DNA from 2 places in the Pseudarthrobacter sp. B907 genome. Region 2 is predicted to be linked to the other one. Evidence: riboswitches for the same ligand, from Rfam matches in the RefSeq annotation. Region 2 holds a riboswitch; the other holds the start of a gene.

Region 1 (7,386 bases), on a different contig from region 2:
GAAAAGGGCGTTATCTTTTGCGGCTCGGGCATGGGTATTCACATCGCGGCGAGCAAGTGCCCCCATGTACACGCGGCCGTGTGCGAGAGCGTGCCCACTGCACTTCGAGCCGCAACCGCGAACAACGCCAACGTGCTCGCCATAGGAGCGTTTTTCACGGCGCCGCGGCTGGCCAGCGCGATGGCGGACGCGTTTCTTGAACATACGCTTGGTGACGGCTACGAGAGTTGGGAAGGATTCCACGAGTACCACAAGATCGGTTATATCGAGTGCGAAAACTTCGATTACGAGACGTTCAAAGCGAACGGATTCCGCGTGGTCGACCCGCAGGAAGCAGATCTCGGCCCCGAGCCGTTTGGGCTGGCGTATTGAAATACGGGCCGGAATGAGCGTTCAGGGTTTCCGCGACACGGAGGCTTCCGGCGGGGTTCGTTGGGCTGACAGCGTGGCAGAGCTGGCCGCCGCCACCGGTATCGACCCCGCGGGCCTTGAGGGCACACTGACCGAAACACGCCGCTATGCCAACGGCGAGGCCAAGGATGTCCGTGGACGCACGTTCTGGGGAGCGCTGTTGGCCGGCAGGGTGGGAGCCATCGCCGTTCGCACTGCCCTCTTCCGCATCCAAGGTGAGCTGCGGGTAAACGGGGACGCATGTGTCCTTCAGGAATCCGGGGACCCCATCATTGGGCTGTATGTCTCGGGCGGAGCCGCCATGGGAATTTCCGGACACGGGGCGGCCGGCTACTCGGCCGGCAACGGGCTTCTGCCTGCCCCGGCCTGGCCTTTCTGGCGGACGAACCCGTCGCCCGGGAAACTGCCGGATCCTGAGCCGTCCCTCGGATTATCCGCCAGTGAGATGTGGTCGCTGGGGCGCCGGGTCCGATGCGGCTGTTGGTGTCGCGTGCTCACTCTACGGAGGACAGGGTTGGGTTCGTTACGGGCCGGGACTGGCGTCAGTGGAGGTAACCCAAGTGTTGTGGTTCTTGATATGGCGGTGGTTCTTGGCGCTGCTCAGGGCTCGGCTGGTTGATGCGCGGGTGAACGCGGAGGGCAGGGTCTCCGGTGGGGCGAGCGCGAGGTTTTCCAGGGCGAGGGCGGTTTCGATGATCTTTAACGATTTTTCGCCGAGGCCGGTGATTTCGGTTATGAGGTCTTCCCTTGACCGGCTGATCAGCTGTCCAACGGAATTGATGCCGCTCCGCAGGAGGGCATTGGTGATCCTCGAGGGCAGGGCCAGGGCGGAGAGGGGGCGAACCCGGGTGAGTTCGCGGTCCCGGAGCACACGGGCGTTCACCTGCCGGTGGCCTGGCCCGCTGAACGGTTCCGGCGGGAATGGTCCGGGGGAGGCTGAGGAGCCAGCGAGATGCGAGGTGACGTCCGGGATGTCAATCGCGTCGTGGCGGGCTGGCTTCATGTTGCTTCTCTCGGGGCAGTCGTGCACTCGCGCGCGTCCGTTGCTTGTCAGTGTCGGACCTTGATTGGATGCGGTACATCCGGCGCGGTGAGCCGGTGCACCGGAGTGCGTTTGGATTGACATTTTGGCAGCATCAGCGGCTTCAGGACGCCAACGGCAATGACAGGTTCGACTCGAGCTGGGGGACGGGGCTACCGGCTCGGCGGCCGTGCGGCCCTGGGCACGACGTTTGCCCGCGCCGTCTTCTCGTGACCGCAGCACGGTGGAGACAATCGATCCTGTGCGGCCATTGTGAGGTCGCCTGGTGGGCATGTTCCCCCACGGCTCTGCTGCGCCTTGCCACTGTTGAGCCCTCAGCCAGGCTGTGTTAGGGGCGGGGGTGGTGCCCGGGCCTGCTGCGGTGACTGCAGGCCCGGGGGTTTCTAGGGGTTGAGGCGGACGGGTTCGGGGAGGTAGACCTTCCCACCGGATTCACGGAATTCGGCGGACTTGGTGTTCATTCCGGCGATCGCTTCCTGTTCGGACATGCCTCCGAACTGGTCGCGGATGTCCTGGGAGAGCCGCATGGAGCAGAACTTGGGTCCGCACATGGAGCAGAAGTGCGCGGTCTTGGCCGGTTCGGCGGGCAGGGTCTCGTCGTGGAAGGATTCGGCTGTTTCCGGGTCCAGGGAGAGGGCGAACTGGTCCCTCCAGCGGAACTCGAAGCGTGCCTTGGACAGGGCGTCGTCGCGTTCGTGGGCGCCGGGGTGGCCTTTGGCGAGGTCGGCTGCGTGGGCGGCGATCTTGTAGGTGATGACTCCGGTCTTGACGTCGTCCTTGTTCGGCAGCCCGAGGTGTTCCTTGGGCGTGACGTAGCAGAGCATAGCGGTGCCGTAGCGGGCGATCTCGGTGGCGCCGATGGCAGAGGTGATGTGGTCATAGCCCGGTGCGATGTCGGTCACCAGCGGCCCCAGAGTGTAGAAGGGGGCGCCGTCGCAGAGTTCCTGCTGGCGTTCGACGTTTTCGCGGACGAGGTGGAAGGGGATGTGCCCGGGGCCTTCGACCATGACTTGCACGTCGTACTTCCAAGCACGCTTGGTAAGTTCGGCGAGGGTGTCAAGTTCGGCGAACTGGGCGGCGTCGTTGGCATCGGCCGTCGCGCCTGGCCGCAGGCCGTCACCGAGGGAGAACGCGACGTCGTACTTGGCGAAGATCTCGCAGAGTTCATCGAAGTGCGTGTAAAGGAAGTTCTCCTGGTGGTGGGCCAGGCACCAGCCGGCCATGATCGACCCTCCGCGGGAAACGATCCCGGTAACCCGGTTGGCGGTCAGCGGCACGTAGCGCAGCAGCACCCCGGCGTGGACGGTCATGTAGTCGACGCCCTGCTCGCACTGCTCGATCACGGTGTCCCGGTAGATCTCCCAGGTCAGGTCATTGGCCTCACCATTGACTTTCTCCAGCGCCTGATAGATCGGCACGGTGCCGATCGGTACGGGTGAGTTGCGGATGATCCATTCGCGGGTGGTGTGGATGTCATCCCCGGTGGAGAGGTCCATCACCGTGTCGGCTCCCCACTGGGCCGCCCACTGCAGTTTGTCCACTTCCTCGGCAATGGAGCTGGTCACGGCCGAGTTGCCGATGTTGGCGTTGATCTTCACCAGGAAGGCCTTGCCGATGATCATCGGCTCAGATTCGGGGTGGTTGATGTTGTTGGGGAGGATGGCCCGCCCGGCAGCGACCTCGGCGCGGACCAGCTCGACGTCACAGTTTTCCCGCACGGCGACGAACCGCATCTCGGGGGTGATCACGCCCTGGCGGGCGTAGTGCATCTGGGTGACGGTCTTACCCTCGAGGGCGCGGCGGGGCACCGGCTGCGCACCCTTCCATTCAGCAGAAGCGGCACCCCGGCGCACTGCGGACTTCCCGTCGTCGAGCAGGTTCCGTTCCCGGCCGCCGTAGGGCTCGGTATCGCCCCGGGCTTCTATCCATGCAGACCGGAAAGGCTCCAGCCCGACCACCGGGTCACTGCCCGGACCGGCGGTGCGGTACACCGTGAACGGTGGATTCTTCACCCCGTTCGGGGAGTCCTCCAAGGCGATCGCCGTGACAGGGACGCTAATGCCGTGTTCCGGGTCGCGGGCGTACGCGAGGGAATGCGAATTCATGGAGCTCATCGGTGGTTTCCTACTTCCTTCGCCGGCATGACCCGGACAGGTTCAACGGTCGCAGACTGCATCAGCCCGATCTCAGCCCCTGCAAGGGCACCCGTGTGGATGTGATCGATCCTACAGAAGCTTCGCCGGAGGTGGAAAATCCCTTGGACCGGTAACGACGGTGCCCCGCATGCGATCCGCCGGCTGGCGGCGGCGCGGCGCAGGCTGACGGGCACTATTGGCTCTGCCGAAGTTGTCGAGGTCTCTGTGTGGGAGCTTCCGTCGTGGCCCGACGGAGGATGCGTCGAGTTTGTTGATGAACTTACCCGGCCAGCGGGCAACGTTCGCCTATTCGGAGATGGACAAAGCTTTCCATTCCTCGATCCGGGCTTGCTGTAGCGGCGCCTTGCGGTTGAGGTACCAGGCTGCGCCGAGCAGAAGAAACCAAGCAGGTGCCACCACGAGAGCCATCCTGGTGTCATCTGCCTGGGCCAGTGCCACGAGCATGAAGCCGAAGAATGTCAGCACCACATAGGGCATGAAGGCGGAGCCGGGCATCTTGAACGTTGAGGCGGCGTGCAGGGCCGGGCGGCGCCGGCGGAACACGATGTAGCTGACGAGGATCATGGACCAAACGAACATCGTCAGGACGGAGGCCACGGACGTGACGATCGTAAAGGCGCCAATAACGGAATCGCCGGCATAGAGCAGGACCAATCCGGCCAGCAGGAAGATGCAGGAGAACAGCAGGGCGTTCTGCGGGACCTTGCGGACGCTCAGCTTCCCGAATACCTTCGGCGCGTTGCCGTCCTGGGCGAGGCCGTAGACCATGCGGGAGGTGGAGTAGATCCCGGAGTTGGCGCTGGAGGCCGCGGAGGTCAGGACCACAAGGTTGACCACCACCGCGGCGATGCCCAGCCCGGCCAAGGTAAACATGCCGATGAACGGGCTGCTGGCCGGATCGATGCTGCGCCAGGGGTTGACGGCCATGATGACCACGAGGGCGCCCACATAGAACAGCAATACCCGGATGGGGATGGAGTTGATGGCCCGCGGGAGGTTCTTTTCCGGGCTCTTGGTTTCCGCGGCCGCGGTGCCCACAAGTTCGATGCCCGCGAAGGCGAAAATGGCGATCTGGAAGCCGAGGATAAAGCCGAATGCGCCGTGCGGGAACATCCCGCCGTCGTTCCACATGTTGGCCAGGTTCGCCACAGCGCCGCTGGGCGACGTGAAATGCGTGGCGATCATGACAACGCCCGTCGCTATCAACGCGATGATCGCGACCACCTTGATGATGGCGAACCAGAATTCCGTTTCACCAAACGCTTTTACGCCGGGCACGTTCAGCAGGATCAGGACCAGGGGTGTGATCAGGGCCGGGATCCAGAGCGGGGTGCCAGGCGCGAGCTTGTCGACGTAACCGGCAATAGCCACGATGTCGGCCACTCCGGTGACCACCCAGAAGAACCAGTAGGACCAGCCGGTGAAAAAGCTTGCCCACGGACCGAGAAGGTCGCCGGCAAAGTCGCTGAATGACTTGTAGTTCAGGTTCGAAAGCAGGATCTCGCCCATGGCCCGCATGACGAAGAACAACATGGAACCAATGATCATGTAGACGAAAATCACGGACGGTCCGGCGAGGGAGATAGTTTTACCCGACCCCATGAACAGGCCGGTGCCGATTGCGCCGCCGATGGCGAGCAACTGGATATGGCGGTTCCCCAGGGCACGGGCGAGATGTGGTTCGTGGTTGTGTTCGGAGGCGCTGGTCCTGGTCTCCGAGATGGTGCGTTCAGACATGAGCTTCTTTCCTTCTTACGGCCGGCGGTGTGGCGGTAACCGTGGCGCCGCGACACCGACCAGGCGGCTCCGTCGAGGATGTGACGGAGATAACAGCGGGGTGGTGAATTAAGACTAGGGGTATGTTTCCAGCGCGAGGCGGGGAAAATTGCTCGGGCTTAAGTCTCTTCCTCGTGCACTTACTGGCGGTGTCGGCGGGTCGCGGGCTGCTGCGAGGTCCCGTAAGGGATCTCCTCCGGCTTTCTGCCGCGCTTCGCGACGCATCCGGGCCCTTCCTGTAAGAAGGACCCGCATGAGCTGATCATCGCTTGCGGTCCGGAAGTTACGCGACAAACGTCGACCATGTGAACTACAAAAGTCGTCCAATGTCACATGCTGGTCACCGAAACGACCATGCTCTCCTTCGACATCCCCGCCGGCGTGCCGGGGGACCCCCTGCACGCCGTCGTCATCTGGAGCACCCTATTGGGAGACACGCCCTAGCGGCGGCGGTCCAGGTGAAGCCGGTTCCCCACTTCGGGACTGGCGACGTCGATGCCTCCCGAGACTGGGGCATCATCCCCGGCCGTTGCAGGTTCCGCTTTTCTGAAGCCAGCTCAACGTAGATGGCCTCGCTCCGGCGTTCAGCCGCAGCTCAGGCGGTGCTATCGAGGATCAGCCGCGCCGTCTCCGTTGGTTGGTCCCAGTGCGGGAAGTGACCGCAGTTTTCGAACCAGTGGAGCGTTGCATCCGGGAACAGCTCCGTGGCCCGCGCCGCCTCGCTGGGAGCGGTGACCTTGTCCTTCCGCCCCCATCCGATGACCAGTTTGCCCTTGAGTGAACCGGCCGGTGCTCCTTCCTGGCGGGGTCCGTGAATCAGTGCGTTGAGGGCCGGGTCCAGACTGGTTGATGTCTTGAACCCGCGAAGTTCATGTAGGACCAGGTCCTGGGGCAGCTTCCATGGGTGGGCGGAGAACTGAGCCAACAGGGCCGTGCGGCCTACGGGGTTGCCCGTGAGGAAGGGGAGCGCCGGTTGGATGCGGCGCACCAGTGCGACGGATGCTTTGATGCTTGCACCAAAGATCGCTGCCTGGCGGTTATTCCAGAATCCCCCAGGGTCGAGTGCGATTGTCGTGCCGGCGTGCCCTCTCCGTGCCATTTCCATCGCCATGCGGGCGCCCATGGAGCTGCCTACCAGATCAAGGTCACCCAGTTCCCGGTCGCGGATAAAGGCTTCGACGGCATCGGTCAGCGTGGCAATGGTGGTTTCGCCGGTCAGCGGCGCGGATTCGCCGCAACCGGGGAGGTCGATGGCGATGACGTCGCGTTCAGCGGCCAGCGCCGGGATTATCGGGTTCCAGTTGCCAATACTGGAACCGAGCCCGTGGATCAGCAGGAGTGGCTTACCGGAGCCTTGCCGGGTTGAGTGCAGCATGACTTCACTGTAGTGGGCGGCGCAACATCTCTGGCCAGGGGTCATTTGTTGAAAGCCCCGACGGTGCAGCGATACGCGGTTAGGCGGCGCGTCCAACACGACTCAGGGCGAACACATCGACAGGCTCAACGAGCTTGGTGCTGGTCCTGAACCGGTGGACACATTATGGAATAAACAGCGTTCACACGCGCCAGGTGGGCGACGAGTCACGCCAGGCGGCCGGCGTCCAGCGAGGAAAATGGACCATCGGGAAGCCCAGGGCAAGACCATCGTGGAGGAGGCAGGGCACTACGCCAACGAAGAGAACCTGTACGTCTCGGCCACAAAGCGGGCCAATGGGGAACCGGCCACCGACGAGGACGCCAACGCCTGAAAAGGCGGACGTTTCACGGCAGGACCAGGTGTGTTTCAGGGCAAGGGAGCGCCGCGCTCTGGCGATGCGGGGTGCGGCGGTTTGGGGGAGGCCTTTGGTGGGGAGAATTTGGGGTGTGGACAGTGTCCACACTTTGGGTCACGGACTGGGCCGTACCGGTGCCGGACTGGCCCGGATTCCCTGTTTTTAGGCGGTAGTCCAGTGTTTGCAGGGGCTGGAACCCGGTTCGAGTCCCACCTCGGGCACGTGTTTT
Region 2 (7,386 bases):
CCGTCGCCCGGGTCTGGAACCGCGCGTTCTGGCGCAAACCCGAGGACGCCGAACACCCGGATCCCGTGCTGCTCGCAGCCCCCGGCGGCCAGCCGGCCGGGGACCGCGCCGGCCAGCAGAACGTGACCCTGCTGCCGCGCACCATGATGGGCTCCACGCTGGGGCTGGTGCTGCTGGGGGTGGCGCTGACGGTCTTCGCCGGGCCGCTGTTCCAAGTCGCCGGGCAATCGGCTTCCGAGATGCTAGACCGGTCCTCCTACATCCAGGCCGTGCTGGGGGACGAGGCCCAGGCCCCGGTGATCGCGCAGCAGCGGCAGGAGGGGGCAAAATGACGCGCAAGCGGATCTCGCTGCGCCAGGAGCTGCCGCTGCTGGTCTGGCTCGTCATCGTCTGGGGCGCCCTCTGGCAGGACTTCAGCGCCGGCAACCTGCTCTTCGGCGCCCTGATCGCCGTGGTGGTGGCACGGGTGTTCTACCTGCCGCCGGTGGAGCTGGGCGGCCGCTTCAACGTGCTGCGTGCCGTGCCGTTCGCGCTGGTGTTTCTGGCCAAGGTGGTGGCGGCCAGCTTCCAGGTACTGTTCCTGGCCGTGGTCCGGGGGCCGCGGGTCATCAGCGCCGTCGTCGCCGTCCCGCTCCGGAGCCATTCCGACCTGCTGGTGACGGCCACCGGGCATGTCATCTCGCTGATCCCGGGCTCGCTGGTGGTGGAGGTGGACCGCTCCACGTCCACGCTTTACATCCACGGCATCAACGTCCGGGACGCCGAGGATGCCGCCAAGCTCCGCAAGGAAGTCCGCGACACCGAGGCCGGGCTGATCCGGATCATGGGCACCAAGGCCGAACTCTCCGCCCTGAAACAGGAGGTGGGCGCATGATGCCCCTGGTCCTGGCCATTACCGCCGTCGTGCTGTCCCTCGCCGCCGGCGGGGCGATCATCCGCATCGCGCGCGGGCCCTCGCTGCTGGACCGGGTGCTGGCCGCCGACGTGCTGCTCGCCATTCTCGGGGCGGCGCTGTGCATCGACATGGCCGTGAACCGCCACCTGAACAACCTGATGCTGCTGGTGGCCATCTCCATCATCGGCTTTGTGGGCTCGGTGACGGTGGCCCGTTTTGTGGCAGACCGGAGGAAGCAGCCCAATGAATCCTGAGACGTTCCCCGCCGACGCCGTGATCGACGCCGTCTCGGCCGTGTTTATGGTGCTCGGGGCGGTAATGTCCCTCGGCGCCGCGATCGGCCTGCTGCGGTTCCCGGACCTGATGAGCCGGATGCACGCCGCGACCAAGCCGCAGGTGCTGGGACTGTTCCTGCTGCTCTGCGCCGTGGGGCTGCAGCTGCGGACCTGGTGGGTGTGGCCGGTGCTGGTGGTGGCATGGATCTTCCAGCTGTTGACCGTTCCGGTCTCCGCCCACATGGTGGGCCGGGCCGGCTACCGCACCAAACACCTGCACCCGGAGCTGCTCAGCGCGGACGAGCTGGAGGCCGTGGTGCAGCAGGCGGCCGGCAAGAGCGGGTTCACCGACGACGACGTCGAGTGACGCCGCCGCCGGGACCCGCCGCTCTGGACGAGGCGGTTTAGACCAAGCGGTTTAGACCAGATCCTGGGTCTTGGCGAAGCGGGTGATCGCGCGCTGCGTGCCGCGGTTGGCGAGGACCTGGATGATGGCGCTGACCGAGGCCGAAATCAGGGCAAAGGTCAGGGCCTGGCGCAGGGTGGTGGGAACGTCGTCGTCGTGGCCCTTGGGCGGCTTGTTGCCGGTGGTCTTTTCCCAGACGGTGTCAACCACCTTGGTGCCGACAAAACCGGCGACGAGGCTGATGCCGGTGCCAAGCAGTTTGATGAAGATGTTCATGCGGCGTACTCCTTGCGGGAGGGAACAGGGCTTCCCCTAGCCTAGCCTCCCCTGGCGCCCCGACGGCCGAGGAATTCGGTCAGGGCCTCGACCACCAGTTCGTGGTCGGCCTTCTGCGGCAGCCCCGAGACCGTGACCGTGCCCACCGCGCCGGTTCCGCGCAGGTAGACGGGGAACGAGCCGCCGTGGGCGGCAAACTCCAGCTGGTCGAACCAGGCGTTGTCCTCGATCCTGCGCCCGGCAGCCCGGGCCCGCAGTCCCACGAGGAGCGACGGGACTTCATACCGCGAGGCCGTGCGCTGCTTGGCCCTGATCCAGCGCTCGTTGTCCGGGGTGGCACCCTCGAGGGCCGCGTGGAAGAGCACCTGCTCACCCTTGGTGATGTCGATGGCGATGGGGTGGTTGCGCTGCCGGCCGAGCTCCACCAGCAGGAACCCGAGCTCCAGCGCGTCGTCCTTGCTGAAGGACTCGAACTGCAGTTCATCGATTTCCGTCAGGATCCGGCCGATGAGCGCGGCCAGGGATCCCGGCGGCTGCGGTTCCGCGGAGTCCGGGTCGTAGTCGGGGGAAGGCCCTGGTGCGTCGCTCATGGGATTCAGCTTCCGTTACGTTCTGCCGCGGCGCAACCCCAACGGGTGTAAACTGGCCCAGCCCACAAGGGCGATTTTAAATACGACAGGGGAGCGCCGCCGTCGGCAATCCGGAGCAGTCCGGGGATCCACAGGTGGGCGCTGAGAGTGCGGACAGCCGCAGACCCTCGAACCTGATCCGGTTAGTACCGGCGCAAGGGAGTCGAGTTCTCAGGGTGCCCGGCACCCGTGGCGGAAGCCGCGCGCAGCCGGAACACCCTCCCCTCCTGTACCTCAGGAGGACGATATGACTGATATTTCTGCAAAGCAGACACTGGCCACCGGCAAATACAGCTGGCGTGTGGTCGACATTGTGCTGGCCGCGTTGATTGCTGTTGCCGGCGGCGTGATTTTCTGGGCCTGGTCCCAGGGCGCCAACCTCGTAGCCGTGCCGCTGAACGCGGTCTACCCGCCACTGACCGGGCTCTACGCCGGCGGCTGGATGATCCCGGCGGTGCTGGGCATGCTGGTCATCCGCAAACCGGGAGCAGCGCTGTTCTGCGAAACCGTGGCCGCCACGGGTGAGCTGATCATGGGTTCCCAATACGGCGCCTCCGTGCTGTTCTCCGGCTTTGTGCAGGGCCTCGGCGCCGAGCTCGTCTTCGCCGCGTTCCTGTACAAGCGGTTCAACCTGCCGGTGTCCCTGCTGGCCGGAGCCGGCGCGGGCCTGTTCTGCGGCCTCAACGACTCCTTCCTGCCCTGGGGCTGGAACATCGCCTACGAGACCGGTGACAAGTTCGCCTACATCGTCTTCTGCGCCGTCTCCGGTGCCGTGATCGCCGGCGGACTGTCCTGGCTGGCCACCCGCGGGCTGGCCAAGACCGGGGTGCTCGCGTCGTTCGCGTCCCGCAAGGCGGCATCGGAACCCGTGTTCTCCTGATGCCCGCACACGCATGACTCCTGTCTACGACGTACGGCCCGCCGCGGTCACCGCCCGCGGCTGGGGCTGGCGGCACGCCGGGCGGACACGTCCGGCCGTCAGCGGACTGGACCTGGATATCCGCCCGGGCGAGCGTGTGCTGCTGCTGGGCCCTTCCGGTTCCGGCAAGTCCACGCTGCTGCACGCCCTGGCGGGGGTGCTGGGGGAGGGCGCCGGCCCGTCCGCAGCCGCTTCCGCAGCCGCTTCCGCCGACGCGGACGACGCCGACGAGACCGGCAGCCTGCTGATCGACGCTGTCCCGCCCCGGGCAGCACGTGGACGGGCCGGCCTGGTGCAGCAGGACCCGGAAACCCAGGTGGTGCTCTCGCGGGTCGGCGACGACGTCGCCTTCGGCGCCGAGAACCTCGCCGTCCCGCCGGCGGAGATCTGGCGGCGCGTGGCGGAAGCGCTCGACGACGTCGGGCTCGGCGGGCTGCCGCTGGAGCACCCGACGTCGGCGCTCTCCGGCGGCCAAAAACAGCGGCTGGCCCTCGCCGGGATCCTCGCGATGCGGCCCGGGCTGCTGCTGCTGGACGAACCCACCGCCAACCTCGACCCCGCCGGTGTCCTGGAGGTCCGCGACGCCGTGGGCCGCTGCGTGGACAAGACCGGGGCCACACTGGTGGTCGTGGAGCACCGCGTCGCCGTCTGGAAAGACCTCGTGGACCGGATCGTCGTGCTGCAGCCGGGGTCCGGCGCGGACTCCGCCGTGCTCTTGGACGGGCCGCCCGAGACGGTCCTGGAGCAGGCGCGGGACATGCTCATCGCCGCCGGCGTCTGGGTGCCGGGCCACGTCCCGGCTACGCGGGCGCGCAGCGGAGTGGCAGACGGGATCACCCGCGGTGGCGGCCCGGCGGGCTCAAATGCCGCCCAGCTGCTGCTCGCTGCCGAGGGGCTGGCCGTCTCCCGCGAACGGCCCCGCCGCACCGGCCTGCTGGGGGGATTCCGCACGGTCCCGCCCGCGCCGGTGCAGTCCGGGATCACGGCCCAGGTCCGGGCCGGGCAGGCGTTGACCATCACCGGCCCCAACGGCTGCGGCAAGTCGACGTTCGCCCTGACCCTGGCCGGCCTGCTGGAACCTGTTGCCGGGTGCGTCTCCGCCACCACCGAGTTGAGCGCCGGCGCAGGCATCGATCCGTACAAGTGGAAGGCCCAGCAGTTGATCGCCCGGATCGGCACGGTGTTCCAGGAACCCGAGCACCAGTTCGTCACCGGCCGGGTGCTGGATGAGCTGATGTTCGGCCCCCGCCACCTGGGCCGCGGCGAAGAGCGGGTGGACGAGCTGCTGGAGCGACTGCGGCTGCGCGACCTCGTGGACGCCAACCCCTACACGCTCTCCGGCGGCGAAAAGCGTCGGCTCTCGGTAGCCACCGTGCTCGCCGCCCACCCGCAGGTCCTGGTGCTGGACGAGCCCACCTTTGGCCAGGACGCCAACACGTGGGCGGAGCTGGCCTCCTTTCTCTCCGAGCTGCTCGACGCCGGCACCGCCGTGGTCTCGGTGACCCACGACGCCGAATTCAGCCAGGTCCTGGGCGGCGCCGAGCTCGCCCTCGGCGCCCCGCAGCCCGGGTTGTCCGGGCGGGCGCACCCGGGGGTGGCTGCACCGTGAGGGAGACCCTGACCCTGCGCGGCAACGATGCCCTGCTCACCCGCGCCAACCCGCTGGCCAAGTTCTCCGGCGTCCTGCTCACCACCGTGGCGCTTGCGCTGTCCATCGACTGGGTTTCCGCATCCGTGGCGCTCGCCGGCGAGCTCCTGCTGTTCCCGCTCGCCGGCCTGACCCTGGCCCTGCTCTGGCAGCGCGGCTGGCCGCTGATCCTCGCCGCGGCCGTTGGCGGCTGGAGCACCGCCATCCTGGCGGCGGACCACGGACGGACGCTGCTCGACGTCGGCGTCTGGTCCATCAGTGAGGGCTCGCTGCAGCTCGGGATCGGGTTCCTGCTGCGCGGCCTCGCGATCGCGCTTCCCGCGGTGCTGCTGATGAGCTGCACGGACCCGACGGATTTGGCCGACGCCCTGGCGCAGCAGGCCAGGCTGCCGCACAGGTTCGTGCTGGGCACCCTGGCCGCGATGCGGCTGGTGGGGCTGATGGCCGAGGAGTGGCAGACCATCGGCATGGCCCGGCGCGCCCGCGGGGTGGGCTCGCACGGAAACCCCGTGCAGCGGCTGAAAGCCATGCTGGGGCAGAGCTTTGGGCTGCTGGTCCAGGCGGTCCGCCGCGCCTCCCGGCTCGCGGTGACCATGGAAGCACGCGGTTTCGGCGGCGCGCAGCGGACCTGGGCGCGGCAGGCGACGTTCAGCCGGCTGGACGTGTGGGTGCTGCTCGGGGGCGTGCTGATCGCCGGCGCCGCCGTGGCCGCGGCGATCGGCGCCGGCACCTGGAACATGGTGTTCCTGGGACAGCAATAGCAGCCCGCCCGGGGGAGGCGAGGGCGGCGCTATATCGCACGAGGTGAATATTTTGTGAGATTGACTGCTAATCGCGCGGTCCGCAGGGGTTAAATAACTCATCCGTGATATTTATTGGATATGACTCAACAGACTGCTGAATACGTTGGCGCCGTGCTCCGGGATGCCCGGGGCGAGAAAGGCTGGACCCAGGGACAGCTCGCCGCCGAGCTGGGAACCAGCCAGAGCGCCATCGCGCGGATGGAGCAGGGCAAGCAGAACCTGAGCCTGAAAATGATCCAGCGGCTCGAATCGATCTTCGGCCGCACCATCGTCAAGGTGGGCCGGCCCGCCATGACGCACCTCCGGGTCGAAGGCGGCCGCACCCTCTCCGGCGCCGTGGACGTCAACAGCAGCAAAAACGCCGGCGTCGCTCTGCTCTGCGCGAGCCTGATCAACCGCGGCACCACGGTGCTGCGCCGGCTGGCCCGGATCGAGGAGGTCAACCGGATCGTCGAAGTCCTGACCAGCATCGGCGTCGAATGCACCTGGCTCAACGCCAACGACCTGCAGATCCGCCGCCCGGCCGTGCTGGACCTGGATTCGATGGACGTCGAGGCGGCCCGCCGCACCCGGAGCGTCATTATGCTCCTGGGCCCGCTGCTCGACGAGTCCACCGAATACCGGCTGCCCTACGCCGGCGGCTGCGACCTCGGAACCCGCACCGTGGAGCCGCACATGCAGGCCCTGCGCCAGTTCGGCCTCAGCGTGGACGCGAAATCCGGCTTCTACAGCGTGCAGGCGCCGCCCTCGGACGGCCACGACCGCTCCTTCGTCCTGAGCGAGCGCGGCGACACCGTCACCGAGAACGCCATCATGGCCGCCGCCCACCGCCGCGGCACCACGATCATCCGCAACGCCAGCCCGAACTACATGGTCCAGGACCTCTGCTTCTACCTGCAGATGCTGGGCGTCCAGATCGACGGCGTGGGCACCACAACGCTGAAGATCGTCGGCCGCCCGTCAATCGACGTCGACATCGAATACTTCCCGTCCGAGGACCCGATCGAGGCGATGAGCCTGATCACCGCCGGCATCGTGACCAACTCGGAAGTCACCATCCGCCGGGTCCCGATCGAGTTCATGGAGATCGAACTCGCGACGCTCGAGCAGATGGGCCAGCGGCTGGAAGTGTCGGCCGAATACGTTGCCCGGAACGGCCGCACCCGGCTGGTGGACGTCACCACCCAGCCTTCGGAGCTGCGGGCGCCGGAGGACAAGATCCACCCGATGCCCTTCCCCGGCCTGAACATCGACAACCTGCCGTTCTTCGCCGTGATCGCCGCCAACGCCCACGGCCAAACGATGATCCACGACTGGGTCTATGAGAACCGGGCCATCTACCTGACCGAGCTGAACAAGCTCGGGGCCCAGGTCCAGCTCCTGGATCCGCACCGGATCTACGTCAACGGGCCCACCAAGTGGCGGGCCGCGGAGGTCGGCTGCCCGCCGGCCCTGCGCCCGGCGGCCTGCCTGCTGCTGGCCATGCTCGCCGCCCGCGGCGTGTCCGAGCTGCGCAACATCTACGTGATCGAGCG

Evidence for each region. A riboswitch is a leader RNA that binds a small molecule or an ion and turns the genes downstream of it on or off. The one in region 2 is predicted to bind thiamine pyrophosphate.
Region 1: linked by a shared signal. The riboswitch ahead of thiC (phosphomethylpyrimidine synthase ThiC) and the one ahead of ABLI39_RS13620 (ECF transporter S component) in region 2 are both predicted to bind thiamine pyrophosphate.

Annotation. Positions count from the first base shown of each region.
Region 1 covers NZ_JBEEQE010000002.1:159,738-167,123, reverse strand. The annotation lists gene ABLI39_RS02325 (RpiB/LacA/LacB family sugar-phosphate isomerase) at 1-372, shown strand, start outside; gene ABLI39_RS02320 (DNA-directed RNA polymerase subunit alpha C-terminal domain-containing protein) at 935-1,414, opposite strand; gene thiC (phosphomethylpyrimidine synthase ThiC) at 1,837-3,567, opposite strand; TPP riboswitch at 3,565-3,672, opposite strand; gene ABLI39_RS02310 (amino acid permease) at 3,895-5,346, opposite strand; gene ABLI39_RS02305 (alpha/beta fold hydrolase) at 5,981-6,760, opposite strand; gene ABLI39_RS02300 (hypothetical protein) at 6,999-7,133, shown strand.
Region 2 covers NZ_JBEEQE010000016.1:37,572-44,957, forward strand. The annotation lists gene ABLI39_RS13590 (Na+/H+ antiporter subunit D) at 1-332, shown strand, start outside; gene ABLI39_RS13595 (Na+/H+ antiporter subunit E) at 329-874, shown strand; gene ABLI39_RS13600 (MrpF/PhaF family protein) at 871-1,149, shown strand; gene mnhG (monovalent cation/H(+) antiporter subunit G) at 1,139-1,537, shown strand; gene ABLI39_RS13610 (DUF4235 domain-containing protein) at 1,589-1,852, opposite strand; gene ABLI39_RS13615 (heme-degrading domain-containing protein) at 1,894-2,442, opposite strand; TPP riboswitch at 2,520-2,660, shown strand; gene ABLI39_RS13620 (ECF transporter S component) at 2,729-3,361, shown strand; gene ABLI39_RS13625 (ABC transporter ATP-binding protein) at 3,375-5,009, shown strand; gene ABLI39_RS13630 (energy-coupling factor transporter transmembrane component T family protein) at 5,006-5,809, shown strand; gene ABLI39_RS13635 (UDP-N-acetylglucosamine 1-carboxyvinyltransferase) at 5,930-7,386, shown strand, end outside.